One region of the Acetomicrobium mobile genome, then DNA from elsewhere that is predicted to be linked to it. Evidence: predicted binding sites of a transcription regulator. Region 1 holds the regulator's gene; the other holds the start of a gene.

What was found. Region 1 encodes HrcA, which represses chaperone genes, less so after heat shock. Its sites were predicted from a motif close to TTAGCACTCNNTNNNANNGAGTGCTAA; they were not measured.
Region 2: groES (co-chaperone GroES) is a predicted target of HrcA. The motif match lies at 7,854-7,880, and genes of this name have one in related genera.

What each region holds. Positions count from the first base shown of each region.
Region 1 covers NZ_CALETC010000235.1:3,248-19,637, forward strand. The annotation lists gene Q7P41_RS08920 (50S ribosomal protein L11 methyltransferase) at 1-787, opposite strand, end outside; gene dnaJ (molecular chaperone DnaJ) at 960-2,093, opposite strand; gene dnaK (molecular chaperone DnaK) at 2,107-3,951, opposite strand; gene Q7P41_RS08935 (nucleotide exchange factor GrpE) at 3,944-4,570, opposite strand; gene hrcA (heat-inducible transcriptional repressor HrcA) at 4,597-5,613, opposite strand; gene Q7P41_RS08945 (histidine phosphatase family protein) at 5,882-6,535, shown strand; gene folP (dihydropteroate synthase) at 6,613-7,458, shown strand; gene folK (2-amino-4-hydroxy-6-hydroxymethyldihydropteridine diphosphokinase) at 7,464-7,949, shown strand; gene Q7P41_RS08960 (hypothetical protein) at 7,970-8,671, shown strand; gene Q7P41_RS08965 (DUF3536 domain-containing protein) at 8,746-11,154, opposite strand; gene glgB (1,4-alpha-glucan branching protein GlgB) at 11,199-13,115, opposite strand; gene Q7P41_RS08975 (DUF554 domain-containing protein) at 13,366-14,082, shown strand; gene Q7P41_RS08980 (hydrogenase expression protein HypA/HybF) at 14,141-14,302, shown strand; gene Q7P41_RS08985 (ArsA family ATPase) at 14,389-15,324, opposite strand; gene Q7P41_RS08990 (hypothetical protein) at 15,383-15,658, opposite strand; gene Q7P41_RS08995 (carbon starvation protein A) at 15,772-16,390, opposite strand, start outside.
Region 2 covers NZ_CALETC010000017.1:10,622-27,011, reverse strand. The annotation lists gene Q7P41_RS00530 (sodium-translocating pyrophosphatase) at 1-1,036, opposite strand, end outside; gene Q7P41_RS00525 (molybdopterin-guanine dinucleotide biosynthesis protein B) at 1,269-1,904, opposite strand; gene Q7P41_RS00520 (AI-2E family transporter) at 1,923-3,020, opposite strand; gene rnr (ribonuclease R) at 3,026-4,981, opposite strand; gene larB (nickel pincer cofactor biosynthesis protein LarB) at 4,978-5,724, opposite strand; gene groL (chaperonin GroEL) at 5,844-7,463, opposite strand; gene groES (co-chaperone GroES) at 7,514-7,804, opposite strand; gene tsaD (tRNA (adenosine(37)-N6)-threonylcarbamoyltransferase complex transferase subunit TsaD) at 8,003-8,989, opposite strand; gene Q7P41_RS00490 (hypothetical protein) at 9,191-9,736, opposite strand; gene hslO (Hsp33 family molecular chaperone HslO) at 9,733-10,620, opposite strand; gene murJ (murein biosynthesis integral membrane protein MurJ) at 10,622-12,169, opposite strand; gene Q7P41_RS00475 (hydrogenase maturation protease) at 12,241-12,696, shown strand; gene lptB (LPS export ABC transporter ATP-binding protein) at 12,686-13,411, opposite strand; gene Q7P41_RS00465 (LptA/OstA family protein) at 13,420-14,268, opposite strand; gene Q7P41_RS00460 (aspartate-semialdehyde dehydrogenase) at 14,294-15,292, opposite strand; gene Q7P41_RS00455 (aspartate kinase) at 15,295-16,390, opposite strand, start outside.

The DNA.
Region 1 (16,390 bases):
TCACTGCTTCAACGAAGCATTCGCGTTCCTTTAGTAACAAACCGGACATTATCATAAACCCGCCTTTAACCAGTATCTTTTTAAATGAATCCAGCATAGCGATCAAGGGTTCATACAATATATTCGAAACTATGCAGTCCACAACTTCATTGAAACCTCTTGTTCCATCCGCAATCTCAAGAATCAATCCGGTAGTTACATCGTTTAAAAGGGCATTTTTCTCAACTTCCTCTTTTACCGCGGGATCTATGTCTCTGGCGATTACTTTTGCAGCTCCAAGCTTGAGGGCTGCTATGGAAAGTATACCAGAGCCAGTGCCTACATCTAAAACTTTGTCTCCCGGTTTTAAATACTTTTCAAGCAACCTCAAAGCTATTTGCGTGCTGGCATGGTATCCCGTGCCAAAAGCGCTACCTGGCTCGATGTATATGGGTATCCGCCCGAGGGGCACCTTGTGTTTATGCCATGGCGCTAACACCACCAAGCGATCCCCCACCAAGAGCGGGGGAAAGGCCTCCTTATGCATTTTTAACCACGGTCGCCATTCCTCTTTGCCAGCATCGTGGATACGAACGTTTACGAACCCCTTTATTAATGACGAAGCCTTTTCAATGCATTCTTCCAAGTCCAAATCCGAACGGTAATACAATTTTGTCCTCAAGTAATCTTTGGCCTCTAATGTTTCGGCTCCAATGCTATTTGATGCTTGAGCAACATGATAGAGAATTTCTTCTGACCCCTGTTTTGACTCTAAAATAATATACCACCAATAAACTTCGTCCTTCATATGCCCCACACCACCCCTAACGCTCGTTCTCGTTCGAGAAACATTAAGGGGAGCCTCAGCCCCCCTTGGACAAAAATCAACATTCATTATTCTAGTAAAACTTGTTATTCATAGAAGCGAACCATCGACCATTAAATTACAGTTCTGCGCATTTCCTTGTATCATGCAATTTTTAAGCAAACAATCCCTTTAGTTTTTCGATCAGTCCAGATGACTTGACAGGCACGTCCATTTCCAAGGCAAGGGCCTCAATCAAGGCCCTTTGCTTGTCAGTCAAATTACGTGGAACAGCGATATTTATGTGAACTATCAGGTCCCCGCGCCCACTGCCCCTCTGTCGTGGCATGCCTAAACCTCTGAGCTTCTTGATGGAACCCGCTTGAGTTCCTGGGCTTAATTCTAACTCCTCTTCTCCTTCTAGCGTGGGTACCTTTACCTTGCCTCCCAAGACCGCCACCGGAAAGGGCACATCGACCGTCACATGAAGATCATCGCCTCGTCTTTGAAAGACGGGGTCCTCTTCTACCTCTATGACCAAAAACAGGTCCCCTGGCGGTCCGCCGTTTTTGCCCTCTTCGCCTTCGCCTCGTATCCTAAGGCGAGTTCCTGTATCTGCTCCAGGGGGTATGTTAACTTCTATCTTGCGCTTTACCCTGGTCCTTCCTCGACCTCCGCAGTCTTTGCAAGGGTCATTGATGACATAACCCGCCCCTCCGCAACTAGAGCAAGTGCGAACCGTAACGAATTCACCAAAGGGCGTCTTCGACCTCGTCTCCACCTGGCCCTTCCCTCCGCAAAGGGAACAGCGTACAGGCGAGGTCCCAGGTGCTGCTCCACTACCACCACAAGTCGTGCACTTTTCCCACTTGGGTATGTGCACAACTTTGGTGGCACCATAAGCGGCTTCCATTAAGGTGACGATTAGGGGCATCTCTAAATCCAATCCTCTTTGTGGCGTCCTAACTTCCCTTCTGGGGCCAAATCCTCCAAAGAAGTCACCAAAGAGATCGCCAAAAAGGTCCCCAAAACCACCAAAATCCCAGGCGCTTTCGCCGCCATAGGAGGGAGGAACGTCGCCCGCAAAGCCGAATTGGTCATATTGGGCCTTTTTTTGAGGGTCGCTTAAGACCTCGTAAGCTTCGTTTATAAGCTTGAATTTTTCTTCAGCTTCTTTGTTACCGGGGTTGGCGTCGGGATGGTACTGACGCACCAACTTCCTGTATGCTTTTTTTATCTCTTCCTGTGAGGCATCCCGCCTTACGCCCAATATTTCATAATAATCTTTTCCGCTAGCGGGGCCTGGCAATTTCGGTCACCTCTTATGCCTCTCCGCGATCTTTGTACTCAGCATCAACCGTGGGACCCTCACTCGGATTTTCTTGAGACTTCCCTGCTTCGGAAGTTCCAGCACTTCCAACCCCTGCCTTCTCTTGAGCAGCTTGAGAATACAGCCTGACAGCCAATTCGTTTAAATCCTTCGTCAGATCTTCGCAAGCAGATTTAATCGCCAGCACGTCATCCTTGCTCAAAGCTTGCTTGACCGCCTCTATCTTTGATTGCACCTTGCTTTTTTCGTCCTGAGTCACTTTGTCACCCAAGTCGCGCAACAACTTCTCAGCGTTATATACGGCGCTGTCGGCCTCGTTTCTGGCATCGGCCAGCTCTCTCTTTCTCTTGTCGGCTTCTTCATTCGCTTCGGCCTCCCTGCGCATACGTTCAATTTCTTCTTCCGATAGCCTGGAGGATTGAATCGTGATCTGCTGTGCTTTGCCCGTAGCCAGGTCTTTGGCCGTCACGTTTAAGATGCCGTTCACATCGATATTGAAGGTGACCTCAATTTGAGGCACACCGCGCGGTGCTGGAGGTATGCCATCTAGGAAAAACCTCCCCAAAGAGACGTTATCTGACGCCATTGGCCTTTCGCCCTGTAAGACGTGTATCTCAACTCGCGTTTGATTGTCGACAGCTGTGGTAAAAATCTGGCTTTTCGATACGGGGATGGCTGTATTTCTTTCTATTATCTTGGTGAACACACCACCCAATGTCTCTACTCCCAGGGAAAGCGGCGTAACGTCGACCAAAACTATATCCTTATGCTCCCCTGACAAGATGGCTGCCTGAATGGCCGCTCCAACGGCAACGCATTCATCCGGATTTATTCCTTTTGTTGGCTCCTTGCCCAACAACTCCTTAATTTTGCGTTGCACCATTGGCATGCGCGTTGCCCCGCCAACTAATAGGATCTTATCCACTTCGGCGTAAGTTAATCCGGCGTCTGATAAGGCCCTCTGAACCGGACCTACGACCCTTTCCAGTAAGTCCGCTGTCATCTCCTCAAATTTTGCCCTGGTTATTTCAAGCTCGAGATGTTTGGGCCCATTTTGATCGGCTGTAATGAAAGGCAAGGATATCATGGTCTCGGACATGGAGGATAGCTCAATCTTCGCCTTCTCCGCGGCCTCACGCAACCTCTGTACAGCCATTTTATCTCTTCCCAAATCAATGCCCTCGCGGCGCCTGAATTCCTCGATCATCCAATCTACAAGGCGCTGATCCCAATCATCGCCACCTAAATGATTATCGCCACTTGTAGCCATAACCTCATATACACCTTCTCCTATGTCTAATATAGACACGTCGAAGGTGCCTCCCCCTAAATCAAAAACTAAAACCTTAAATTCTCCGCCCTTTTCAGTTCCGTAAGCCAAACAGGCAGCTGTAGGCTCGTTAATTATCCTAAGGACCTCTAGCCCTGCTATTTTACCTGCGTCCTTCGTGGCTTGTCTCTGGGCATCGGTAAAATAGGCTGGAACGGTTATGACTGCTTGTTTTATCTCTTCACCTAAATAATCTTCGGCGTCGTTTTTTAACTTTTGCAAGATCATGGCTGCAATTTCCTGAGGAGTATACTCTCTTTCGTCTATTTTGACCTTGTAGTCGCTTCCCATTTTTCTCTTTATAGAGAGGACAGTGCGCTCAGGGTTAATGATAGCCTGCCTCTTAGCCAGTTGACCCACCAAGCGCTCTCCGTCTTTTGTGAAGGCTACCACCGAAGGAGTTAGTCTACTTCCTTCAGCATTCGGTATCACTACAACATTATCTCCTTCTTTCACAGCAACGACGCTGTTGGTTGTTCCAAAGTCAATTCCCACTACTTTACTCATCCTTACCCACCTCTTTATCGGTTTCTTCGTTCAATTTACCTACTATTACCCTTGCAGGCCTGATAACTTCTCCGTTTAAAGTGTACCCTTTTTGCACCTCTTGAACGACCTTTCCATCGCTGTCAATATCAGAAACAGTTTGTACCGCAACGGCTTCGTGAAACAGGGGGTCAAAGGGTTCGCCAATCGCCTTTATAGGAGTTACACCGAATTTAGCCAAGACGTTTAAAAAATCCCGGTAAATCATGCATGTTCCCTTGTAAAAGGCGGATTCCCTTTCAGCCTCGCAATTTAAGGCGCGTTCAAAATTATCTATTATCGGCAGTAAATTTAATATAATTTCTGCAATGGTCGAGTTTTTTTGTTTCTCAATATTGGATTCCATTCTTCTTTTATAATTATAAAAATCAGCCTTTACCCTCGCAGCTTCGTTGTACAAAGCATTATATTGCTCCTTCAGATTGGATAGCTCCTTTTCTAGAGTCTCTTTCTCATTAATAAGCTCCTCGATATCTTTCGCCTTGCAAAAATCCAGGACTCGATTTTTGTCGACTTCGCTGTCCTCTGCCAACTCTTCAAGCCCTTCCTTCAGTCCTGCATTTAAATCTTTATCAGGCAACTTCAAACTCCTCCCTCATAGAGAATCTAATCCAACAGGTGTTCGCACAACATCTCGAGCACTCCGATTGTCCTTTCATAATCCATTCTAACTGGACCTATTACCCCGAGTATGGTCTTTTTAACGCCATTTTCGGTACTCGCAAGCACCAGAGAGCAATCTCTCATGGCTTCCACGGGGTTTTCATCGCCGATAATTACGCTTATGGGCTCCTCAGTGGCACAGGCTTCCAAGATTCTTGCAAATTCTTCCTCATTTTCGAGCAAAACCAGCAAGGAGCGCAATTTTTCCATGTCCCTGAAGTCTGGCAACAGCAATATGTTACTAGTACCACCCGTAAAAAATCTATAACGAGACTTTTTCAAAACGAGATCCACTTCATCCAGCGTTTGAAGACATATTTCAGCGTAATGGATGAGTTCTCTAAGCATCTTTTCTCTAATGACATCGCGGGCCTCGAACCAAGAGCGGCCCGATATTATACAGTTGAGATAAGAACTCAAATCATCTAGCTCTTCTTGCGTTATTTCTTGCTCAGTCCTTATAACGTCATGGTGCACAAAACCGCCTTCTAGTATTATCAGTAACAGCACGTGAAAGCTATCCACTTTAACTAAATCTAACCTGTTTAACGTTGCGTCGCTCAAGACGGTTATGCCTGCGACAGAGATATAGTGAGTTATGCTGCCTAAAAGCTGGGTTAAATAGGACAACATTTTTTCTATGCTTCTCTTTTCTTCCTTCAATGCTTCCAGCTTTTCTCTGGCTACTGAGGGTGTCAGTAATGACCTTTTTTGCAATATCATATCCACATAAACTCTATATGCCTTGGACGTTGGGATGCGCCCCGCTGACGTGTAGGGTTGGCATAAGTATCCCGCTTCCTCCAGATCTGCCATTTCGTTGCGAATGGTCGCCGCGCTTCTGTGCGTAAGGTACTTTTTAGATATTGTCCTCGAACCTACAGGTTCTCCTGTCCTTATATATTCATGCACTATGGAATACAGTATATCCAACTGTCGTTCCGTTAACTCCGTTGACACTTTTTCCACCCCCTAGAGCAAGAACGCCTAATTAGCACTTACCTCCTTCGGGTGCTAATCGCTCGCAAAATAGATTATCAACTTTACATGGGGATTGTCAAGACAGGTCAAAAGAGCCATCTTTTTACGAGGGTACTTCATGTATGTATTTATTAAAAGCTTTGGCGTGTTCAAGACCCGTAATTAAACAATACGATCTATGCGTTTTTCTTCGAACTTAGGTGTACAATGGTTCAGGCAAAATCCATTAAGCTGGGGGGATGACTTAATGTCGAACCGCGTGGAGTCAACTAAAATTTTATTGGTTAGACATGGGGAATGTCATGGCAACATAGAGGGCTTATTTCGAGGTCGCAGCGACTTCCCCTTAAATGAAAACGGCATCAAACAGGCTCAATGCTTAGCAGAAGAAATTGCAAGCCTGGGCCCGATAGACTCCATCTTCACCAGCCCGCTTAAAAGAGCGTTTCATACGGCTCAAATAATTTCCCAGAGAAACGGGGGAGTCTCAATAACCCCTTTGCAGGGTTTTACCAACATCTCATTGGGTCCCTGGGAGGGCCGCAAAAAAGCGGACATAATGCAGGAATATCCCGAAGAATGGGCCTTATGGATAAATTCCCCCGAACGATTAAGGTTGCCTAACGCGGAGAGCATACCCGATGTGCAAAGACGTGCTTTTTCGACCCTGGAATTCATCGTGCAAAAATATAAAGGAAAGGCTCTTGTAATAGTAAGTCATCGTGCTGTCATAAAGCCCCTAATAGCCGCTTGCCTTCAGATAGCTGACCCCTATTTTTGGCGGATACACGTAGATACTGCATCCTATAGCATAATAATGCACGACGAAAATAGAGGATACTGCTTGACCCTGCTCAATCAAACAAAGCATTTAAAAAGTTTTACAAGCGAGTGGGTATAAGTTATAAGTAGTACTATAAATAATAAAATATAATTAAAATGAAAAACTTCACTTAAAGACAAAGGAGTTAGATTTTAATGATTGCTTTAGACTTGCCAAGAGAACGAAAGCTGGTACTCGGCGAGAAGCCGTTAATAATGGGGGTTTTAAATCTAACCAGCGATTCTTTTTTTCCACAAAGCAGAATACCCGATATGACCCTGCTCGTTGAAAGGGCAAAAAAAATGATCGAAGAAGGAGCGGACATTTTAGACGTTGGAGCTGAATCCACAAGACCTGGCGCAGACCCCGTTCCATTAGAAGAGGAAATTGGAAGACTTATACCGGCTCTTAAAGCGTTAAGAAATGCTTTGCCCGAGGCCGTCATATCAGTCGATACTTATAAGTCCACGGTTGGAAAGGCTGCACTGGAAGTTGGAGCAGATATAATAAATGACATATCGGGCTTATCCTTTGACGCCAATATGGCCAACATGGTGGCAAGCTTCGGAGTTCCCATAATAATAATGCACATTAAAGGTACACCCAAGGATATGCAAAAAGATCCAAGATATGATGACGTCATAAGGGAGATCAAAGATTTCCTGAAAGAGAAAATGGAACTTGCAGTTGAACATGGCATAAGACGAGATCAAATCATATTGGACCCTGGGCTGGGATTTGGAAAAACCGATGAGCACAATTTGCTCATATTAAAGCATATTCAGGAATTTAGATCGCTCGAGAGGCCTATTTTAATAGGCCACTCGAGGAAGGGCACGATATACAAAGTATTGAGACGCAAAGGCCCTGAAGAGGCGCTCTACGGAACGTTAGCCATTTCTGCCTATTGTGCACTAAATAATATCGAAATACTTCGAGTCCATGATGTCTTGGAAAATAGGCACATCGTGGATATGATATCCGCCATTCAAAGGGTTTGATTGAAATGTGGACAATAGGTGTCGGATTAGGCAGCAATCTAGGGGATCGCTTAAACAATCTGCGCCAAGCCGTAGAGTTGCTTAAAAATTGTGGCTTTCTTGTAAAAGATCGAAGCGATGTCTTTGAGACTCCGCCTCTCGGAGTTGAAGAACAACCATATTTCTTAAATGCCTGCCTTCTGGCAGAGTACGATGGAAAGCCAGAGGAGATATTGAGGTGCTTCAAAAAGATCGAGGCAAGAATCGGGAGAAAGCCGCGCGAGCGTTGGGGACCACGTGAAATTGATTTAGACATCTTGTTCATCGATGATTTAGTGCTCAGTAACGATGAGCTCGTCATACCTCATCCACAACTTCATAAAAGGCCCTTTGTGATTATGCCCTTGCTCCAGATATGTCCTAAATGGCGGCACCCCTTACTAGGTGTCACCATAGAAGATCTATACAAAAATATTGATGCTTCTTCAGTAATCAGGATAACAAACCTATGATGTGATGGGAGGATTTACCCATGAAAAGACGCTTTTTCTGTGACAAGCTCGTATTTTCATTAATCCTTTTGCTCTTAACGAGCAGGATAGCTTCAGCTATGTCTATTGTTACTGCAAAGAAATGTCCCATTTACCTCGTGATGGAAGAAAAGGATGGCACAATCTCTCAAGCCTATTTGGGTACACCGGCTGGTTCGCATCAAATCAAATCCATAGAAGGATATGTTTTGACGCAGCAAGAAATGATCAGTACAAAAGTAAATAAAGGCTCCCGGTGTTTTTTGTGGAGATTAAGCTTCGCAAAGCCAGACAATCCCGCAGAGTTGATGCAAGTATGGATAGCCTACATACAGGAGAAGAAAATCATAGAAGTTGCTAGCGGCAAATCACGACGCAACGAGTGGTCTAGGGCAATCTTGCAATTACCACTTCCTGAAGGGGTGTTCCTTTTTATATCTTGTGAGCCTGATGGAGATGAGACGTCTTTGTCAAACATATTCACTATAACACTTACAAGTAAGGGACTAACTTTCACGCCAGTGGCGGAACTATACCAACAACTCATACCACTTGCTATAACCTTTGCTCAATCTAAAGGAATTTTTGAAAACGAACGGACGCAAAAGACGATAGGCACCCTTACCCAGCTTGCTCAGGGCGAAAATGTCGATAATATCGCTAAGATGCTAAATTTAAAAAAGGAATTCAAGATAACCTGGTAGCGATTTTGGTTCAAAGGGCCTTTGACTTAGCTTATCCTTGTAATTAGCACTCGTTAAACGCTAGCTGTCAGACATTAAACCTGAACCTCTACGCCTAACTGTAAGCCAAGATGTTTCATTACATCGCGAGCTTCGCTTTCGATAGTTTTGTTTTGCCCCAAGTAGTTAGTAACGATATCATAATATATGTTTTGCGCCTTCCATAGATCTAACTTTACATCAATCTGCGATAAAAGTTCTATGATCCTTCCAGCCTTGAGCAATAAACTTAAATCCCCTTCCCGAACTTTAAAACTTTCCAATAGTGAGTTGACTTTATCACATGCTATCTTGCTAATTTGGCTTTCGTCAATCAATACATTCCAATCCTTTATTTCCCTGCATATCCACTCCAAATCTTCGACGTCAATATCCGGATTCTTTAAAATTTCATCTAGCTTGCCACTCAATGTGACATCAACCGTGGCACGAAAGGCCCTTGGAAGGGGGATTTTCAACTCCCGGAGCACTTTCATTGTAGAATAGTTTGCATTGAATGTCTCTTCATAAGCCACCATGACCACATCTAGAGCATCTTCAATCAAGTTATTGACAATCTTATACTGCTCATCTCGAAAGAGATGCTTTAAGGAGAAAATCCTGCCTTCGAAATGCTTATCCATCTTTCTAACTATCTCAGGAACATCTTGATCTTCAAAGGCAGTTTCCAGCTCTCTCAACATTAAAGCATACGATGCCTCGCCCAGATGTTCGATCACACTGCAAAAAAGCTGCAATCCACTAAGATAACAAGAGGCAAACCACAAAAGATCTTCTTCCCAAGTAATTGAAGAAGATACGTGAACCTTTCCCAAGTGTAGAACAAATTTTCTCAATCCAAAAGTTTTCAAATCCACATTCTCAACTTCATAGCAATAAACGCTCTCCTTAACCCTTCCGTTTAGTAACATGGATGCCATCACACCATGGGCGCCAACTCTGAGGAGATCCAAAACCTTGGGGGACACAATTTTCTCGTATATCCGCTTGCCGTTTTTCATTACCGGATCGTTGCTTTTAGCTTTCTCAAGCAGTGCGAGGAAATCCGTTTCTAAATCCCTACCGCTAACTTCTCTTGCCAATTGAACGACGCGCGCAGCATAAGTCATAATCTGCGTGGCTTCCAGACCCGAAATATCATCAAAAAACCAGCCACAACTGGTAAACATCAACATGGCGTTTCTTGACATCTCAAGCAACTTCAAGGCGATGACCTTTTCGTCCTTTGAAAGATCCTTCTTGGCGTTGCGATGAAAAAAGTCTTCAACGTTCTTGGGGGTGCGATCCAATATCACGCTTACATAATCATCCCTTGCGCGCAAGGGCTCCTTTAAAAGCTTTGAGGCATAGTCTTCATAAATTACCGTTGCTCTTTCGCTCAGTAGTTTTACTGCCCCTCTAAGAGGTCTTCTCCACTCCTGTGTCCACTCCGGATTCACTCCGGTGTTACATCCACAGTTGCTACGCCATCTTTCTATGCCATGGACACAACTCCAAGAGGTGTTTTCCGCTATTTGCACCTCATCTTTAGGGGGGAACTTTTCCAAATACTCACCATAAACCGTAATCCTTGCCAGGTTTTTGGACTCTAAGAAATATATGCAGTACGCAAGAGCCATATCTCCAAAACGGTGATGGTGGCCGTAAGTTTCCCCATCCGTTGCGATATTGACCAGTTGCGGGAAACCATCGTCCTGCCTGAAAGCGCCCAGTAGCCTTTGCGCATAAAGCTCTCCGTCGCTCAAAAGTCCACCAAAGGCCACATCTTGCGAAATGGGTCCATCGTAAAAAAACAACGAAATATCTCTGCCGGAAGGAAGACGGCACAAATAAGCTTTTTTTGTATCCAAAGTTGCGGCTGTCACTTCCTTCCATCCCCCGCCCCTAAGAGGTCTAACGCGCTTTGCCTGATGTGGTGCTAGTATGGTAAATTTAATATTCTGTTCAGCAAGAACTTCAAGAGTTTCCAAGTCAACCGCAGTTTCTGGCAACCACATGCCCTCGGGAAAACGATTAAACCGCTTTTCGAAGTCTCTAATTCCCCAATAAACTTGTGTCCACTTATCACGATAACTTGACAAGGGCATGATGATATGATTGTATGCCTGTGCTATTGCCGATCCGTGCCCACCAAAGTTTTTCATCGAGATCCGGTCGGCTTCCAGTAGAGACTCATAAACCCAAGAAAATTCCTTTTCCATCCAACCAAGAAGCGTCGGGCCGAAATTAAAGCTAATCTTAGAGTAATTATTTACAATTGCGATGATACGCCTGTCACCGTTCAATATTCTCGAAGCGGCGTTGGGAGCATAGCACTCAACGGCAATTTTTTCGTTCCAATCGTGATAGGGATGGGCGGATTCTTGACGCTCCACAAACTCAAGCCACGGATTTTCTCGTGGCGGTTGATAAAAATGACCATGAATACACACGTAACGTTCCACCTTCATACCCTCTCTTCAACGAATAATAATTAATTATTGTAAATTTAGCCTTCATGTTTGAATACCAAAATTCCCAAAGGTGGAAGTGTTAAGGATAAGGAATATTGCCACCTTTGAAAAGGAGTGGGCATGGACACCGCCCCGCCCAAATTACCCAAGCCACTTCCTCCATAATCAATGGCGTCGCTATTTAATACCTCCTTCCAAAAACCAGTCCTTGGCACGCCAACCCTGTAATCGAAGCGGGGAAGGGGAGTAAAGTTACATACAATTAAGAAAAGATCCTTTTCCTTTACCCCCTTTCGAAGATAACAGATTACGCTTTGCTGCCAATCAGAAAAGTTGGACCACTCAAAGCCATTAGGTTCGTGATCGTACTCGTGAAAAACCGGTTCACTGAAATACAATACATTGAGATCATGTATCCATCGTTGAACCCCCTGGTGAAAGGGGTACGCAAGCAAATGCCAATCAATGCTGCTTTCATGGTTCCATTCAGACCACTGCCCAAATTCTCCTCCCATAAACAATAACTTCTTTCCGGGATGAGTAAACATGTACCCATAAAGCAGGCGCAGGTTCGCAAATTTTTGCCATTGATCGCCTGGCATCTTTGAAATGAGCGAGCCCTTGCCGTGTACCACCTCGTCATGAGACAAAGGAAGTACAAAATTTTCACTAAAAGCATACCATATGCTAAAGGTCAGCTGATCATGGTGATACTTTCGGTATATAGGGTCAAGCGACATATAATACAAAGTATCGTGCATCCACCCCATGTTCCATTTCATGCCAAAACCAAGTCCGCCGATATAGGTAGGACGAGTTACCATTGGCCACGCGGTTGATTCCTCGGCAATGGTCTGAATATCGTGGAAATCCATATAAATAACTTCGTTCAATCGCTTCAAAAAAGATATGGCCTCCAGGTTTTCTCTCCCACCATATTCATTTGGAATCCACTCCCCCTCTTTTCTAGAATAATCGAGATATAGCATGGAGGCCACAGCGTCCACTCTTATGCCATCAATATGATATTTCTCAAACCAAAATCTGGCATTGCTTATGAGAAAGGCCCTGACCTCGTATCTGCCATAGTTAAAAACGCAGCTTTTCCAATCGGGATGAAATCCTTTTCTAGGATCGGCATGTTCGTAAAGATGCGTCCCGTCAAAGTAGACCAACCCATGCTCATCGTTTGGAAAATGGGAAGGCACCCAATCCAAAATGACTCCAATTCCCGCTTGATGAAGCCTGTCAATCAAATACATGAAATCTTGGGGTGTGCCGTACCTGCTGGTCGGAGCGAAATATCCAGTGATCTGGTATCCCCAAGAGCCGTAAAAGGGATGTTCCATCACCGGCAAAAACTCAACGTGGGTAAATCCCATTTTTTTTACGTATTCTGGTAAATAATGGGCCAATTCTTTATAAGTTAGCCATCTATTGCTGTCTTCGGGAACGCGTCGCCAAGATCCTAGGTGTACCTCATATATAGAAATGGGCGATTTTAGAGAGTTGCGTGACGTCCTATTTTTCATCCACCGCTCGTCGTTCCATTGGTAAGAAAGATCGTGAACAATGGAGGCGGTTTTAGGAGGCTTTTCCCAAAAAAACGCATAGGGATCACCTTTGTCCACCTTATAGTTATTATACTGAGATGAAATATGGTATTTGTAACGAGCGCCTTCCTGTAAACCGGGAATAAAACCCTCCCAAATTCCTGAACCGTCACTTCTTACCCTTAAATAATACGTCTCCTTCGACCAATCATTAAAATCTCCCATTACGGAAACCGAACTGGCATTTGGCGCCCATACCGCGAAGTAAACGCCCTTTTCTCCATCTGCTTCTACGAGGTGAGAACCCATCACTTTGTACAAGTTAAAGTGGTTTCCTTGTTTAAATAAATATATATCGAAATCAGACCAAAGGGATATGTCGTATCTTACTTTTCTCAAAAAGACCACACCCTTCCACTTATAAGAAAATCATAAGCGAAGCATTCGCACATTTTGAACTGCCTAGTACATATGACAAATTATACCCTTTCTTTTCATTAAATCAGACCCGTTAAATTTTCCGAGCTACAGCCTTGTAACGTTTGCTCAAGCTGAAAACATGTTTCAAATCTAATGCTGCGGGTGGAATATTCTTCTGGTTGAAGGTAAAATCTCCTGTATATGTTTTTCATTAACAGGGGGTATAAAAATGTATGACCTTATAAACAATATACCTGCGGCAGGATCCATAATAAATGCCTTAGCTATTGTTTTGGGCAGCACCATTGGCCTGATAATAAAAAGAAGAATACCTGAAAGAATTACAATGGTTGCCTTTCAAGTCATAGGATTGTTCATATTAACACTGGGTGTGCAGATGACCATGCAGGGAAAAAACATTTTAATCATGATGTTGAGCGTGCTCCTAGGCGCAATAGTTGGGGAAGCACTAGAACTGGAAGAAAGGTTGCAAAATGGACTAAAAGGCTTAAGAACCAATATGATAAATCGTGGATTCCAATTCGGCGAAGACCACTTGGTAGAGGGTTTTTTAACTGCTTTTTTACTTTTTTGCATGGGATCGATGGCCATCTTGGGCGCTTTTGAGGAAGGAATCGGCAAACCACCCAAGTTGTTATTGATCAAGTCCATGATGGATTTAGTCTCTTCGATCGCACTAGCTTCAACTTTAGGGGTCGGGGTGCTTTTTTCTGCAATTCCCCTTTTGCTGTATCAAGGGGGAATCACCTTAGGAACCATTTGCCTTAACGACTTCATATCAAACACGCTAATAGATGATATAACGGCGGTTGGAGGGATTTTGCTTCTTGGGCTCGGCCTTTCCCTACTAAATATAAAACATTTTAAGGTATTCAACATGATCCCTTCTTTGCTCTTTGTAATAGTATTCTCGTTATTTTTATAAAACACGAATGGCCAAAATTGTGTATAATATAGGCAAAGGCAAGATGGGAGGTGTCATCATGAGAAAATTTCGTTGCCTCGTTTGCAAGCACGAATTTGAGGTAGAAGACGTCCCCCCTGTGATGAAGTGTCCGAAGTGCCACGCCCGCTTCATCGAACTAATTGAAGGAGAATCTCTTAAGGGTAAACCTTGGAGCAGCAAAAGCTTTAGCGTAAGTTAATCTTTTAGAAAATCTCATAAGAAGTTTTCATAAAACAGTAGGGTGGTGTTTTTATCCCTACTGTTTTTGCTTAATACAAATGTGCCCTATCCTGCAACCAGCATATCCGCTATGAGTCGAAGGTCAGTCAAACCCCACACGTCTTTGTCAAGAAGCTTGATTTTTGCCAACACCTTATCACCAAACTTTTCGTAAATAACATTCACGTACTTTTCTTGAACTTCTTTGCGCTTATCTATGAAATCCCCGCTCAGTTCTTGTGGGATAACGCCATTAATCACGATGCCTGCAGCCTTGATGCCCGAACTTTCTAAATATTTAAGAGCTCTTTCCGTCTCAAAGACGGACAATCGCTCCGGAGTTACAACAAAGACGAAGGCCGTTTTTTCGAGATCGCTTAATACGCTACCCGCCTTTTCAAAGAGGGCTTTCCTCTTTTGCAAAATGCGTAAAATCGGGTCCTCTTTTTCAACACCGGATGCCCTTTGGAATAATTTTAACGCCTTTTCACGCTTTTCTACCAGGCCATTGATCCACAGGTCCAGAAGCTTGGGCAAGGACAAAAGTCTTAAGGTATGCCCTGTAGGAGCGGTATCGAAAACTACCATATCAAAGGATTTCTCCGCCTCTTCCATGACTTCGATGAACTTATCAAATATTGCCGCCTCCTCCGAACCAGGTGACATGTAGGCTGCGTCGATTTGTTTCTGCAGAGCATCAATCACCACGCTGCTAACGGCACTCGATAGCTGCCTTTTGATGCCCTCAATGTATTTCTTCGCCTCTATTTCCGGATCCACCTCAAGAGCAAACAGATTATCTAAAATTTGAGCTCCCTTTGGACCAATGGCTTTGTCAAAGATGTCTGACAAAGAGTGAGCTGGATCGGTGGAAACCAGTAAAATTCGCTTGCCCCTTTCCGACGCTTTCAAAGAAAAAGCGGCGGCACAAGTTGTTTTGCCAGTGCCGCCCTTGCCTCCAAAAAACACATATTTTTTGTCGAATAAAACGGCCACGCTCATAAAGTGTCACGTCCTCCCGATTACCTTGGAATCACCCCAACGGGGCGAAAGTTTAACATCAGAAATCAAATTGTGCAGCCTTCTCTTCCAAGACTGTGCCTTTGACCGCCATGCGTTGCTGCCAACGCTCTATATCGTCAGCCAAGTAAGGTAATAACTCTAAAGTGTAATAAGATGTTGGATTAGGTATACCCAGAAGATCGCCAAAAACAAGGAGCATAAAAGCATCGTTTGCATCGAGCGCCTCTTTCATAACCATGGGGTGAGTTTTATTTATAGGCCTTAACAGGGTGGCGAAAAAGTCCTTTAAGAAGGCCGCCACCTTTTTCCACATCACTGAGATCCCCCTTTAAACGCAGTTATTTACAAAAAATTCGCATAAAAAACCAAATTTCGGCATCCTCAGGGGAATGCGTTGTTTATACATTCCCCTGAGAAACAAATGGACTATGCCTGCTGCTCCTTCTTCTTGCCGGTTAAAACATTGTAGCTTAACGCTATCAAGATAATTGCCAGTATGAAAAGAAGGACTCCAAAGAAGACTAATATATAATTCCCCTTTGCAATATTTGATTGGATCAAGAATACCAGAGCCGTAAGGGTGACTACAAACATGAATATCATCGGAGCTATTAACATCTTATTGTTCATTCCCTTGTTGGCAAGCCACGCAGCCACTGCAAGCAACGCCACGCCTGCCAAAAGCTGATTAGCAGAACCGAACATGGGCCATATGACTCCCCAGCTCGTAAAGGCCAAGTATATCGAAATGCCAATCGTTATGACGGAAGCAACGTATCTATTGCTAAGGATCGACGCCCCGGATGCCGGTGACTCCGCTGCAGAGGTTTCCTGAAAGAATTCCTGAAAGGCAAATCTCCCGAGTCGACCTGCCGTATCCAAAGTGGTAAGAGCAAAGGCCGACACAGCCAGGGCAGTGAAAGTCTTTCCCGTAGTAGCATCTACACCAAAGCTCGTCATGAATGTTGCTATCCCAGTTGAGAACACGTTAACAGGTCCTCCCTTTAAAAGCTCCGCATAACCATCCGAAGTTAGGTAAACTGCC
Region 2 (16,390 bases), on a different contig from region 1:
CCGTGATGGATGCATTGGCAATTTCCTTCACTGAACTATAAAAAGAGGAGGTGTATACTTCCGTAATATAGCCTATTGCTACCCCACAAATTACCCCCGCCAAGACAGACCAAAACAAAGCTAAGTCAGCAAACATGAACCGCGTTAGCAAGAAAGAACCGACGATCATCAAAATGCCAGTCGCAAAAGTGCCTTTCCTTAGCGCTAATTGAGGATCCCCTTTTTCTTTGATGCGCACGAAAAATGTACCTATTAGAGATGCAAGAATACCAACAGCCGCAAGTAACATGGGGAAGGTTATTCCCTTTCCTCCAAAGAGAGCCGCTCCTATCGCCATGGCTGCTATGATCGAATTAACATAGGATTCAAAAAGATCGGCACCCATTCCTGCTATATCGCCTACGTTATCGCCTACGTTATCGGCGATAACAGCGGGATTCCGAGGGTCGTCTTCAGGTATCCCAGCTTCCACTTTGCCCACCAGATCGGCACCAACGTCAGCTGCCTTCGTGTATATGCCGCCTCCCACGCGCGCGAATAGCGCTATGGAACTGGCGCCAAAGCCAAAAGCTGTTATTATATTTGGATCTTTATATAATATATAGGCAATTACTATACCCAAAACTCCAACGCCAACCACTGTCATCCCCATGACAGAACCGCCCCAAAAAGCAATCTTTAAAGCCTGATTCATTCCGCTCATTGCAGCAAAAGCGGTCTTACCGTTGGCTCGCGTCGCGACCTTCATTCCAAGAAAGCCCGAAATGCCGCTACAGAAAGCCCCCAATAAAAATGATACGGCGAGGGGGACTCCCAACTTCCAAGCAAGCAAGCAAGATACAACAATGACAAAAGGAACGAGAGCCCTATATTCCCTATAAAGAAAGGCCATGGCTCCCCTTTGAATGATGTTGGAAAGATAATTAATACGTTCATGATCGACCTTGTAATTATCGATATGATTAGTTATTAATATAGCATATAATAATGCTATTATACCTGCGCCTGCTGAAATCCACAACGCGTACCCGTTCATAAAAAGATCCCCCCATTTACGATAATTTCAAGCCCGCCTTTATCTGAAGGCGGGCGCATTAGATATTCGATCAAAGCGCTCCTAATTATAGGCAGGATGGACCATTTTTGCAAGGTCAATAGTCATCGATCATTTGCAAAAGAATGCTTTGAGACTCGCAAGATCTCATAATACAATTATATAGCAAGTATTTCAACGAAAATAACAAAAACGCCGAAGATCCCTTTCTATTTTATCTTTCTTGCTCTTTTATTACCAAAACAACATCCTTACTTTTTCCTTCTATGCCCTTTAAGGAACTCGTCATCCCTTTAACAGTACCTGCTATGAAGTCCATTGTGAAATCGTTCAATCCAATCTTCTGTCCACCCACATAGAGAACCACATGTTCCCTTTTTCTCCCCATTCTTTGTAAAATCCATTCAGCAAGCTTCTCTTCCTCGCAGGGTTGAAAATGAGGTAACTTTGGAAACAAGTTTTCCGGGCCATCGAAAACGGCAAAAATACCCTTTACATCGGCAGAGGGGTACTTCCCTCCAACCCATATTTTAGGAAGAGGCAACGATTTGCCACCTTCGACAAGGACGATGTCCTGTTGTGGGAAGAAGATTCTTTCTATATCGCGCAATGTAAAATCTTGTTTTAAAACCTCGGCCCTAATTCCATCTGCTCCCCACAGTAGGACCTTTATTCCTGCTCTAGCGATGAGACCACTATCAGTGTTTTCAGATGAAATTACGCTATCGTGACAATGTTTTATATATCCCACATCTAAACCTAAGCTTCCGCTTAGAATTTCGATCAATCTTTTACATAACGTTGTCTTGCCACTGCTTTTATGGCCACAAACTGAGACCATATAGGGCATGGTCCTCACCTCCAAAAACTAATCCGAGTACTCTCGTTTAGCCCTCCAAATCCTCCTGTAACAGTCAAGGAAAAATACGAACAAAGACAAAACTATTGGCCCTAAAAAAACGCCAAGGAAACCCCAAACGCTTATTCCACCGATCACACCCAAAAAGACCAGAAGAAAATGAACTTTGCTGCCTTCGGATATAAAGAGAGGCCGAATTAAATTGTCAATCGTGCTAACAACCAAGACAGCCCAGAAGGCCAATATCAAGCTTTCTTTTACGTTTCCAATTAAAAAAAGATACAAGGCGCCCGGGATGAGGACGAAGGGAGTGCCTACAAATGGAATCATGGCACATATAAAAAGAAACACACCGGCCAAGATGGGAGCTGGAAGCCCAACAAATACCCAACCAGCTACGCCCAAACACGCCTGAATTCCCGCTGTTAGAGTGGTGCCAATCACGACGGACTTCATCATCCTGGTAGCACTATCAAAAAGCGCCGCTCTTTCTTCTTTGGGCAAAGGCAATACATCATTCAAAAATTCTAACACTACATGACCATCCCGCAGCAAATAAAAAGTAGAAACAGAGATCACAAATAACTGATAGCACATCTTGAAAGCGTTGCCCAATAAACCTCTGGAAAAATCCCCTAACGACGAAGCCAAGTAGCTAACCGCACGATGTATTAAATCTTGTAAAAAGGCGGGGTCCTCTTTAATTCCAGCATATCGTATTAAGTGATCGGGTAGTTTCTTTACCAAACCAGACCATGCTGAAATCAAAACTTGCTGTATGGATTCAAGGTTATCGGATAAACTGGAGATAAACTTTATAGCCTCCTTTGCTAAAGATATCCCGATAAACCCCATGGGGACACAAAGCAGCAAAACGACACAGGTGGTAGAAACAAGGGACGATAAGTTTCTGTGTTTACCCCGAAACACTTTTTTATGCAATATTTCGTTCAATGGATATGAAATAAAAGAAAAGATGACAGCCCACATCAAAGGACGAATTATCGGCATAGTTATAAAGATGCCAAGTAAAGCCAATAAGGCAAAGACCAGCAAAAATGGCAAATATCCCCCTTGAGGCGATTTATGAACGAAAGAATCTTTCATGCTCATCACTCCTTGCCAAGGAACAACTGAAAGTATATCAAGTTTGAAACCTTATCGACGTATGTCAACCGCACCCTTACAACGTCACCTAAGCGAAAAACCTTGCCCTTGCGTCCCCTCAAACAAAGACCGTCTTCGTCGTAAAAAAATTGGTCATAAGGTTCAAGGCTTTCCACAGCGACGAACCCCTCCGCCGCATTATCAAGCTCGACGAACATCCCTCTCGGGGTCACCCAAGATATGACGCCATCGAAAATCTCCCCCACTTTACTCTCCATATATTCAGCAATTTTAATCTTAATGGAGATCCTCTCCGCTTCTTCCGTCTTTTCTTCCATTGCGCTGATGTAGGCCGAAAGGTTCGAAAGCTCTTGGACGCTAAAGGCACCCGGTGCCTCCCGATTCTTTTGAATCAAGGTGTGCACTATCCTATGAACAACTAAATCGGGATACCTTCTTATGGGTGAAGTAAAGTGTAAATAATATTTCAGAGCTAACCCAAAATGCCCCAAACACCTGGGATCGTAACGTGCCCTGGGCAAGGAACGCAAAACTAGAGTATGGACCAATCTCTTGCATGGTAGCCCTTCAACTCCTTTTAGCAGGCGATTTATAGCCTTGTTTGATGGACTTATTTTCTTTGTTTTCACTCCAATGGAAGAAAGAGTTTTTTTAAGCTGCATTACTTTCTCCACGTCTGGTTTTTCATGAACTCTATAGATTGTTAATGCACTATTACTAATTATATATTCCGCTATTACGCTATTGGCAAGTATCATGATGTGTTCGATGATGCGATGGGCAAATGTACGCTCAATGGCTCTTATATCGATTGGCGTCCCTTTCTCATCAAGTTCCACCTTCGTCTCCGGAAAATCGAACTCTATCATTCCCGCTTTTTTCCTTTTTTTGTATAGCATATTAGACAGAATTGCAAGGTGACTTAAGACCTTATCAGCCTCTCTTCCCAAGGTCTTTTTACCATCTAAAACTTCTTGGACTTCCTCGTAGGTCAGCCGCTTGCGGACACGTATCACGCTTGGTAAAATTTCATATTTCAGAAGGTCTCCTCTGCGATCTAACACCATTTCAACTGTAAGACACAACCTGTCCTCGTTCTCAATTAAGCTACATAGGTCAGAAGAAAGCTGGGGAGGCAGCATTGGAATTACCCTATCAACCAAATAAACCGAAAAACTCCTTTCTTTGGCCTCCATGTCAATGTAGCTATCGGGTCGAACATATTCCGATACATCCGCTATGTGAACTCCTAAACGCCAGCCTTCATCAATCTCTTCAATAGAAAGGGCATCGTCAAAATCCTTGGCATCCGAAGGATCTATGGTAAGAGTGAATTTATTTCTAAAATCTTTCCTTTCACCGGGAAAACGGCGAAGAGGAGAGGTGTTTTTTAAAGCTTCAGCCTCTGCGAGCACATCTTTCGGGAAATTGGATTTAATTTTATATTCTTCCATCAAAGCTAGCACTCGGACTTGGGGATCATCCTCATCGCCTAAAACTCTTAGCACCTTGCCTTCTCCGGGAAATGGGAACTGGGGATATTTTTTTATCGCAACGACGACAACAGCCCCATCCTTCAAAGCCTCGCCATCATCCAAAGTGAGAATAAAATTATATCGTCGATCTAAGGGAAACAATAGCGGGACACCGTTTCGACACCTCGTTATGCCTACGATCTCAGTGATACCCCTTGACAGTACTTTTTTTACCTTGCCATATAACCTATTTTTCTGATAGTTTTTACTTATAACTATCTTAACTTCGTCTCCATGGATGGCACCGCCCATATCTTCTTCGGCTATATAAATATCGGGCAACCTCTTATCCCTGGGACGGACAAAACCAAAGCCCCTAGGGTTAAGCTCCAGTTTGCCTATAGCAATATTCCTTCGAGGGGATATTCTGCGTCCCCTTCTTTTAGTCCTTCTGGTATATTTCATTTTGACGCCACTAATGCAGCTGCTAAGCCCGCTCCGACACCATTATCGATGTTTACTACTACCACTCCGCCACTGCAGGCATTGAGCATGGAAAGTAAAGCTGCAAGTCCGCCAAAACTTGCACCATAACCAACAGAGGTTGGAACGGCAATGACAATGGACGAAACTAAACCAGCCACGACGCTCGGAAGAGCACCCTCCATACCAGCGACTACCACTATCGCGCGCGACTTTCTAATATCTGGAAGCAGAGGAAATAATCGATGTATGCCAGCTACGCCAACATCACAAAATCTCTTCACCTGACAACCTGCAAATTCCGCAACATCAGCCGCTTCCTCAGCTACCGGCTTATCAGAGCTCCCAGCAGCGATTACGGCAACTTCGCCCCGTTTTTGAGGAGGCTCAAAGCGACACAGGGACAACCTGGAATCCTTGCGATATTCTATATTTGAAATATAGCCCTTCAATAACTCATGCTTATCCATTGATATACGGCTAAAGATAGCATTTGAGCGGTTCCTGGCAATGCTTTGTGCTATCTTTATCAATTGTTCGTCAGACTTGCCAGGAGTATATATAATTTCACCGATTCCTCGCCTTATAGATCGATGCCAATCTAATTTGACATCTCCGAGATCTTCGTAGGGTAATAAAGATAAATTCTCCATGGCCGTATCTACGTCAATTTTCCCATTTTCTAGCAATTCCAAAATACGCCGTAAGCTATTTTGCATTTCCATGGCTCTCGTTCCCTCTTTCTCGTCCCGTTTTATCTATCACTATTATAAATTATAAAGGGCTATGGCACTTAAGCCATAGCCCTTTATAATCAACGCGGTTTTTTATATTGGCACGCGTATTAATCATACTCCGGCATTTCAGGCATCCTTGGAGCTTCTTTTTTCTCCGGTTTTTCGGCCACCAAGACTTCCGTCGTGAGCACCATGGCCGCGATCGAGCCGGCATTTTGTAGGGCGCTACGAGTAACCTTCAGAGGGTCTATTATGCCTTCTTCGATCATGTCGACATACTCGCCAGTAACCGCATCTAAGCCCTGCCCCTTGGGCAAGCTTCGTACCTTTTCCACAACCACGTCTCCCTGAAATCCGGCATTTTTAGCTATTAAGTGCAGGGGTTCAGCGAGGGCATTCAACACTACCTGAGCCCCAATCTTCTCATCCCCATTCAAAGTTTCGATGAAGGACTCCAGTGCAGGGACGCAATTTAGCAATGCAACTCCGCCACCCGCTACGATACCCTCTTCTACGGCGGCTCTGGTCGCACTCAAGGCATCTTCTATACGATGCTTCAGCTCCTTTTGTTCGGTCTCAGTAGCCGCGCCCACCTGGATAACAGCTACGCCACCTACTAGTTTAGCAAGCCTTTCTTGAAGTTTTTCTTTGTCGTATTCGGATGTAGCTTCTTCCAGCTCCGCTTTAATTTGAGCAGCACGTTTCCTTATAGCCTCGCTGTCGCCTGCTCCTTCAACTATTGTGGTTTCCTCTTTCGTAACGCGCACCTTTTTGGCGTGACCAAGCATGGAAAGATCAGCGTTTTCAAGCTTAATTCCCAGCTCTTCGCTAATGACTTGACCACCAGTCACTATAGCGATATCCTGCAGCATGGCTTTCCTTCTATCGCCGAATCCGGGCGCCTTAACAGCACAAACTTGCAAGATTCCGCGCAATTTGTTGACCACCAAAGTCGCCAAAGCCTCGCCTTCTACGTCCTCAGAAATGATCAAAAGCGGTTTTCCGGTTTGAACGACCTTTTCCAATATGGGAAGCAGATCTTTTACATTGCTGATTTTTCCGTCATGAATCAGGATGTATGCATCTTCAAAGGAGGCCTCCATTCGCTCTGGATCGGTAATCATGTAGGGGCTGATATACCCTTTGTCGAATTGAAGCCCTTCGACCATCTCCAAAGTGGTACCCACGGACTGACTATCTTCAACCGTGATAACACCATCTTCTCCCACCTTGGACATCGCTTCAGCGATCAGTTCACCAATTCCTTTGTCATTGGCAGAAATAGCCGCCACCTGGGCGATCTTGGATCTATCCTTGACAGGTATTGCCATCTTCCTCAATTCATCTACAACTACGTCTACTGCCATTTCGATGCCCCTTCGCATCAACATGCCGTTGGCTCCAGCAGCAACGTTTTTCATGCCATGACGTATCATGGCTCTAGCAAGCACCGTGGCAGTTGTCGTTCCGTCACCAGCAATATCGTTGGTCTTTGAAGCTACCTCTTTTAAAAGCTGTGCTCCCATGTTTTCAAAGGGCTCTTCCAGTTCTATTTCCTTGGCGATGGTAACACCATCATTGGTAATCGTGGGGGAGCCAAATTTCTTCTCCAATACCACATTTCGCCCTTTGGGCCCCAATGTTATACCCACCGTGTCGGCAACTTTATTTATGCCTCGCTCTAATGCCCTGCGAGCTTCTTCCTCGAACTTCAGTATTTTCGGCATTATAAATTCCCTCCTTTATAGCTTCAGGTTGATCATCAGGCATTTTTCAGTTATTTCATAACCACAGCCAAGATATCACGTTCGCTCAAAATAAGGTATTCTTCGTCCTCTATCTTTACTTCTGTTCCGGCATACTTGCTAAAAATTACCCTTTCCCCGACTTTTACTTCAAGGGGCAACTTCTGACCATTCTCCAACACCCTGCCACTTCCTACCGCGACTACTTCTCCTTCTTGTGGTTTTTCCTTAGCTGTGTCTGGCAGTACTATTCCACCCTTGGTCTTTTCTTCTTGGGTTAGAACCTTAATAACTACTCGATCTCCTAGAGGCTTAAGCTGCATTTAACATCCCTCCTTGCTAAAATGAATGATAATCACGTTTATCGGTTTGTTAGCACTCACTGCCAATCAGTGCTAACAAACCGATAAATATATTAAGGTCCTCCCTCTATTTATTACAAGTAGAAATAAAGGCATTTATGCCAACTTACTGCTAAATAGAGGCAGATATGTCGTATTTTCTTTATTTTTCTGGGGTTTTCACGCCAAAGATTTGGAAGGATCGGGTACGAAGGACAGCGGCGACCTTTCTCCTCTCTTATAAGCATTGTAGCCAGCCGCGGCAATCATAGCGGCATTATCGGTACACAGCTCTATTGGCGGAAGATAGGCATGCCAAGACTTTTCTTTTATTTTTTCCCGAAGCCAAGTATTAGCAGCAACACCACCTGAGATAGCAACTTTGCTTATTCCAGTTATTTTTACAGCCAAATCCACCTTTCGTAGCAAAGCCTCGATAGCTGCGTGCTGGAAGGAGGCGCACACATCTTCCACCCTCAAATTCGGATTTCTCTTTAAAGCCCAAAGTACGGCTGTCTTTAAACCGCTGAAACTAAACTCGATGCTAGGGCTATTGGCCATTGGGACGGGCAACGGTATGGCAAAGGGATCTCCCTTTCCTGCCATTTTTTCTATCATCGGTCCTCCCGGATAACCCAAACCCAACAAACGTGCTACCTTATCGAAGGCTTCGCCCACCGCATCATCCCTGGTAGCCCCAAGCAACTTGTAATCTCCGAAGGATCTTACTAGGATAAGCTCTGTGTGACCTCCTGAAATTATTAATGTTATAAAAGGAGGCAATAAATCGTCATGCGCCAGATAATTTGAAAATATGTGGCCCTCCAAATGATTTACAGCTATTAAGGGAACCTCCCAAGCTTGAGCCAATGCCTTTGCGGCCGTAGTTCCAATTAGCAGCGAACCCATTAAGCCAGGGCCATCCGTGACGGCAATCAAATGTATCTCCCGTGGTGGATTTTTAATCTCGCATTCATCCAAGAGCTGAGAAAGCAAAGGTATAAGGTTTTCTAAATGTTTGCGCGAGGCAAGTTCGGGAACCACACCACCAAAGGTCTCGTGATCTTTTAACTGACTTGCAACCAAAAAACAGCGTAAATTCTTGTTATTTTCAAGCAACGCGACCGATGTATCGTCGCAACTTGTCTCAATGCCCAAGGTCAACATTTAACGTCACCTGCCACAACCATTACAAGAAGAACAACTTCCGCTGGCACAGGACTTTTTTCTCGGTGCTTCTCCCTCCAAATGAATTAATATTTTTCCTCTGCAGCTAGGACAGCTGTGGGCGAAAGTTGTACTTGTGAACTCGGCATCGCAACTGACACAACGATATTTATGCAAAAAGATCACCCTTTCTTGATTCGCTCAATTTCTAAATTTATCCAAGTCGATTCTAATTTCATTTCCTTCATAAATTATATTATATACCCCATCCGAAGACCTAGGAACCACAAAAGCAAGGTCACCAACCGCTCCGGAGGGTAAAGATCCTGTTGGTATTCGCGTGAGCTTTGTTAAAACCTCCTTTTCTGATAAATACATCCCGTTGACTGCTATTTTAAAAGGGTCAAAATCGAATGGTTTATAGGTTTCATATCGCAACACAAATAGTTCCTTACCCCGCGCTTGGGGGCTTCCAAAATGACCCAAGTGCCATTTGAGCCAATCTGGCGTCTTTCCAGAGGCTATAGACGCCTTAACGAGCAAGTCATCGACGTAAAGGAAATCAAATCTTGCCCTTGCCCCCAATACTAAATCTCCAAACTCTTGGCCCTCAAGGTACATTGTAGTGATCCGCTTTATCGCCAAGTCCTCAAATTCATCAGCGCAGAGTTCGCCAGCACCAAAGGTGATTATTGCGATAAATACGGACAATACAATCGTTATCATGAGAAAAAAAAGTTTCTTCAACTCCTTCCACCACCTTTTAGCTCCTCTATCTCTTCAGGAGTAAAAGTATACACTTTATTGCAAAAATGACACCTGACTTCTAAAACATCCCGTTCACTCTCTAGTTCGGGCATTGAAAGCAGCAACGCCTTGACGAGATTCCTTGAACATCTGCAACCAAACTCAAAAGAAGTACTTCCCAGCCATTTTTTACTCAGATCTTTAAATATTGTTTCAAGTATATCCTGCGAAGATCCTACCTGTTCTGCCAACCTGCTGATGGAGTCATATTTTTCTAATAATCTTTCGAGCATGCCAACAAAAGACTCATCGGCATCGGGCAATAGTTGCACCATTAAGCCTCCGGCCGACAGGACGCCCAGAGAGGGTTTCTGCAAAACTCCAAGCGCAATTGCCGTTGGAATCTGCTCAGACTTAGCATAGTAGCAAGCTATATCTTCGGCAATTTCACCTGAGACTAAAGGAACTTTGGAAATCAACGGTCTTTTTAGCCCAAGATCTTTTATCACTGTTAGATATCCGTTGCTGCCCACACCAGCACTCACGTTCCACTTGCCCTTTTCAGAAAGAGGAAGTTCAACCCACGGGTTTTTCACGTAACCTCTTACTTTTCCTCGATTTTCAGCGTCAGCCACTACTTCGCCTAAGGGGCCATCTCCTTCAACCTTTAAGGTAATTCTCGCTCTTTTTACCTTCTGATCGGCCACCATCATCATGGAGGCCATTACCAATCTTCCAAGAGCAGCTGTTGCCAGAAAAGACAAATTATGTACATCTTGGAGTAATTTCACCAATTGGGTTGCCTCTACCGCAATAGCCCTAGCATCTCCTGTTCCAAGTAGGCATCTGTGCACTGTTGCTTTATGCTCATCGTTTTGAGGCACTTTAATCTTCCCCTTTGATGGAGCGTATTATCCACTTCCACTCTTGTAATCTGCAAAACAAAGTTACAAAACCATAAACCGATACCCCTAAAACTCCGGCACCCATTAACCATAGCGCCTTCGCTATTGTACTCCCCCCAAAGGGATAGGGTAATAAAAATTTGTAGGCTATAGAAAACAAAACCAATAGACAGGCAGAAAGGGCCAACTTAGCGCACCACTTGGGATTAAATATCTTTAAGCTTTTTCCGGTTGCCTTCGCCAAATAGCTTATGCCTAAGAAAGCTCCGCTGGTAAAAGCACAAGCCACGCCGAGGGCTAAACCCCTGTACGACAACCACCTCATGGTAGAGGCACTTATCAAAAAGTTTACCACGACCGTGGAGGATGTGACGAGCATGGCACCCTTAGGCAAGCCGCAGGCATATATTGCCCTTAATGTAACGTTAGTCAACGCCATTCCCAGCAACCCAAGGGAATAAATGGCCAAGGACTGGCTAGTGGCCCTCCAAGCCCAATCGTCAAAGGCACCTCTATAAAATACACAATTAACCGCTTCGGGTGAAAATATCACTGCCATGATCGAGATGGGTAAGATTAAAAAGAAGGAAAACCGAAGCGAATCACGAAAGATCTCGATAAATTCATCTTTATTAGATGACACTTTAGAAAGTGTCGGCAATACCGCCTGCGATATGGCTATCACGAATAACCCCAAAGGGAGTTGAAGCAATCTGTCAGCGTAATTCAATACCGAGATAGAACCTGCCTCCAAAAAAGAACCCATCACCCTACTTATAATGGGATGCAATTGATTGAAGGAAAGGCCTACCACGTAAGGGAGAAAAAGGCGCATCATCGTCTTCAATTCATCGTCAGCGCGATTGATTTTAGTTGGATAAAGCACAAATCCCTTCCAGGCGCTCCATATCCACTGAACGCAAAATTGAGATACCCCACCCGCTAAGACTGCAACGGGAAGCGCTGAAATACCGAACTTTTCATAAAAGAAAAGGACAACCACGATAAACACCACATTGCTTACAGCTGGCGCTACAGCAGGCACAAAGAAAGAACCCAAGCTGTTAAGCACCCCCATGACGAGGGCAGAAAGAGAGATAATTAGCAAGAAGGGGAAAAGCCTTTTTGTAAAAGACACTGCCAGAGCAGCTTCCTCGCCCGAAAAGCCCGGAGCGATAAGCGAAACCAACTGAGGGGATAGTATGATACCAAGACAAACTACAAAGAAACCAATCGCTATCAAAAGTGTCAAAGCTTGCCGCCCCAATTCCTTTGCTCTTGTTTCTCCTTGCGTGCTTAAAGCTCGAGAAAAAACAGGGACAAAAGTAGCGGATAAAGCACCCTCCGCAAGGAGCTGCCTTGCCAAGTTGGCTAACGTGTATGCCACCAAAAAGGCGTCGAGTTGTCGCGTCGCACCAAAAAAGGCAGCTATAATTGTTTCGCGTATAAGCCCCAATATCCTGCTGGCAAAGGTGCCAATGGTCATCACCATCGAATGTCGTATAATGGTATCGATTGCTTTGGCCAATTATTTTCAATCCTCCCGCTTCTTGCTTTTTGGTTGTAAAAAACTACATCTGTTATTATAAGGTGATGTCAATGAATGTAAAAATTCACGTTTGGGGAGTCGGTAACAGCACCTTGGGTGACGACGGAGTCGGCATATTCGTCGCCAAGATGTTAAAAAGACTTTCGCCTCCTTATATTGAAGTTACAATATGTGAAAGTGTCCCCGAAAATTTTATTCTACCCTTGAGGAGAAAAAAGCCCCAAGAACTCGTTATCGTAGATGCAGCTTTAATGAATTTGCCGCCCGGAAGCATTAGAAGGATTCCTTTGGCACAATCCGAGGGCTTTATATTGACTCACGGCTTGCCCTTCTTGACACTGATAGAATCTCAAATAAAAAATTGCAATGTTACCATAATAGGCATACAACCGGAAACAAGAGGTTTCTCCACAAAACTTTCCACTTCTGTGCATGAAGCAGCAAGAAAACTTGTTAAAATTATCACGACATCAAGGTTGCGCGACATTCCACTGCTTACCAGCTAAATCGCTCTCCGAGATAATACTTCCTCGCGATTTCGCTTTCGGCCACCATATCAGGGTCCCCCTCCACCAAGATTTGTCCTTCGTGAATTATGCAAGCCCTATCGGTTATGGCCAAGGTCTCGCGCACGTTGTGATCGGTCAGTATTATGCCGTAACCTCTATGTCGCAAGCCTAACGTCATCTGCTGAATGTCGTAGACTGCTATGGGATCTATGCCGCTGAAGGGTTCATCCAGCATCAAAAAATCGGGCTCTATTGCCAAGGCCCTGGCAATCTCAACACGCCTTCTTTCTCCTCCGCTCAGAGAATGGCCTTTAACGTCCGAAATCTTCTGTAATCCAAACTCCGCCATTAAACGGGATGCTCTTTCTTCAACGTCTTCGCGTTTTAAATTTTGTTCCTCCAAAATCAAACGCAAGTTTTCCTCTACTGTTAAAGACCTAAACACCGAGGCTTCTTGGGGTAAATAGCCTAATCCCAACCTTGCTCGGTGATGCATTGGTAAGGATGTTATTTCCACATCATCAAGATAAACTTCCCCCGCATCAGGGTATAACAAGCCAACTATCATGTAAAAGGTGGTAGTTTTGCCAGCACCATTAGGGCCCAGTAGCCCTACTATCTCTCCTCTTCTAACTTGAAAGGTAACGTTTGAAACGACCTTTCTCTGTTTAAAGGATTTTTCTAATCCGACAACAGATAGCAGGTCTGCCATGTTAGCTTTCAATCCTCCTTGACTTCAATGACAACTTTAGGTCTCCCCAAAGCCTCGATATGTCTGTCATCTACGTAGTATATTAGGCTTTCGGCTTCTATGGTCCTTCCTTCTTGAACCGCTTTTGCATCACCTGTAACTTCAAGAACTCCCTTGCCACGAAGATAATGAGCTTGCTTTCCAGTGATATGAGTTCTTTCACCATCTGAGGGCTCGTGAATAACTACAACATTTCCAGTAGCCCACAATTCCTCTATTTGTTCCTCTGTTATCTTTCCACTAACTTCCTGGGCACTGACACGAAGATCGCGCCCCTTATCTTCAAATTGGCGCACTTTAATCGCTTTGAAACTCTCGCCTTGCCTGGTCACTTTTTCTGCTATAATTCTCATCTGTCCCATTCGCGCATTTACATTACCTACTGCGCTGTAGTAAACTATTTCTCCTTGCAGCCACTCAAGTTCATCGCTGCGGATTTCCTCGTCTTGACCTCTTATCAGATGACTCTTACCGAATGAATGAAACAAAGTGCCCCTTTCGTCCCGATCAATTTTTAACTCTACACAAGTCAAAGTTGCTTCTTGCGAAGGCCAAGAAACGACAACGTTATCCCAAAACCTAAACTGCTCCCCGTCTATAAACCCTTCCGCAAAGGGTGCATTTACAATTAGGTCCTCCTTCGTGACCTCAACACTTCCCCTCGCGGTCACCCTGCCAGCGTTGGGATCGTAGTACAGCTCGTCAGAATGCAGTATAACTTCGGTTATAGCACTCTCTTCTCCCCGACATGAATGTGGCAACAAAAGCAAAAGGCATGAAAAGATCAATAAGACACCGAGGAATTTTTTCCTATTCATTTTATTCCCCCTATGCTACAGTACGCTAAAAAGCTTTCGCCCTAGATGCTATTAATTCGGCTATCTGAACGGCGTTGAGCGCTGCGCCCTTCCTTAAATTATCCGAAACGACCCACATGGATAGGGCTCTTGACATTCCAAGATCGCTCCGCAGACGACATACATAAACTAGGTCGCTACCAGCGGCTTGCAGAGGAGTTATATACTTATTTTCAGCCATGACTATTATGCCAGGAGCCTCGGACAAAATTGCATTTGCTTCTTCAAGCGTAACTCGTTCTTCAAATTGAGCCACTATAGCCTCCGAGTGACCTCGCTTAACAGGCACTCTGACAGTAGTGCAGCTAACCTGTAACTTTTGATGATGTAAAATTTTTCTGGATTCATTTAACATCTTCCACTCTTCATCGGAAACACCCGACTCGTCCATTGCTCCAATATGAGGCAACACATTAAACCCTATGGGCAGGGGATAGACTTGCGGCTCAAAGGATTTGCCCTCCAAAATGGCGCGTGTGCACTCATCGAGCTCAACAAGAGCTTGCCTGCCCGTGCCAGATACCGATTGAAATGTAACCGCCGAAAAATACTCAAGGCAAAATCTTTTGTGAAGGGGAGCCAGGGCCACAACAGCCTGAATGGTGGCACAATTGGGATTTGCTATTATGCCGTTGTGACGCATAACGTCTCCTGGGTTCACCTCGGGAACGATAAGAGGAATTTCAGGATCTAACCTCCAAGCGGAACTATTATCTATTACTACTGCGCCTCTAGAAACCGCTACCTTGGCCCATCTTTTGGATACGCCTGCGCCGGCTGCAAATAATGCGATATCCACGCCTTTGAAGGCATCATCAGCAACCTCCCTCACTTCCACCTGAGCCCCGCTAAATTCAACGACCTTTCCGGCTGACTTACTGGAGGCTAAAGGAACGAAATCAGAAATTGGAAAGTTCCTTTCTTCCAAGACTTTAATTATCTCCTGTCCCACAAGGCCTGTTGCGCCCAATACTGCTACCTTCATGTCTACTTTTCTCCTTCCATGAAATGTCTATGTAAAGAAGATACAGCCTTATCTATCGAGGAGGAGGATATAACGCAGGTGATCGAATTTGAAGTAGAGGAAATCATGTCAATATTGATGCCTTCTCGCGAGAGAACCGAAAACATTTGAGCTGGTATATCAGGATATACCGACAGGCCAATTCCGACAACCGATACCCTCCCAATCTCCGAATCATAGGTAACACCCTGAGCATCAATTTCCTGCGCATAGTCGTTGCAAACCTCGATGGCCTCCCCAAGTAGCGCCTCTTTGACCAGAAAAGCTATATCATTGACGTCGCCTCGCATAACACTTTGTATTATCATCTCGACGCCAATTCCACGCTCTGCCAGTTTGCTAAACAGTCCAGCAGCTATCCCGGGAACATCGGGAACGCCCAACACGGCTATTTTAGCAATGTTTTTGTCATGGACGATAGCCTTAATAGTTAAACCCTCTTTAACTTCTCCGTGTTTTATGACTTCTTCCATGTTTGCTTCCTTCACCCATGTTCCCTCCCCATCTAATATACTTGAACTAACATAAATCGGCATCTTATATAATGAGGCAAACTCGATGCTCCTCGCCTGAAGCATCCTTGCTCCTAAAGCGGCCATCTCAATGCACTCTTCATAGGAAACACTAGACAATTTCTTGGCGTTAGAAACCAGCCTCGGATCGGCCGTATATATCCCCTTTACGTCAGTGTATATATGACAAAATTCTGCATTTAAAGCAACAGACAGCGCAACGGCTGACAGATCAGAACCACCTCTACCCAGGGTCATAAAATCTCCAAATTCATTAACTCCTTGAAAACCCGTAACTACGGCGGTGCCGCCTTCGCCAAGCCAGGAGGCAACCCTTTTGGGATTGACATTTACTATCCTTCCTTCGGTATGGTGGCCTCTTGCGATAAAACCAGCCTGAAAGCCGTTAAAGGACTTGGTCTTAATTCCTGTTTCTTCCATAGCCATGGCCAATAAAGCTGCGCTTTGTTGCTCGCCGATGACTAAAAGCTGGTCCATTTCCCTGCCATTAAACACGCTTGAGGTCTTTTGTGCAAGCTCAACCAAG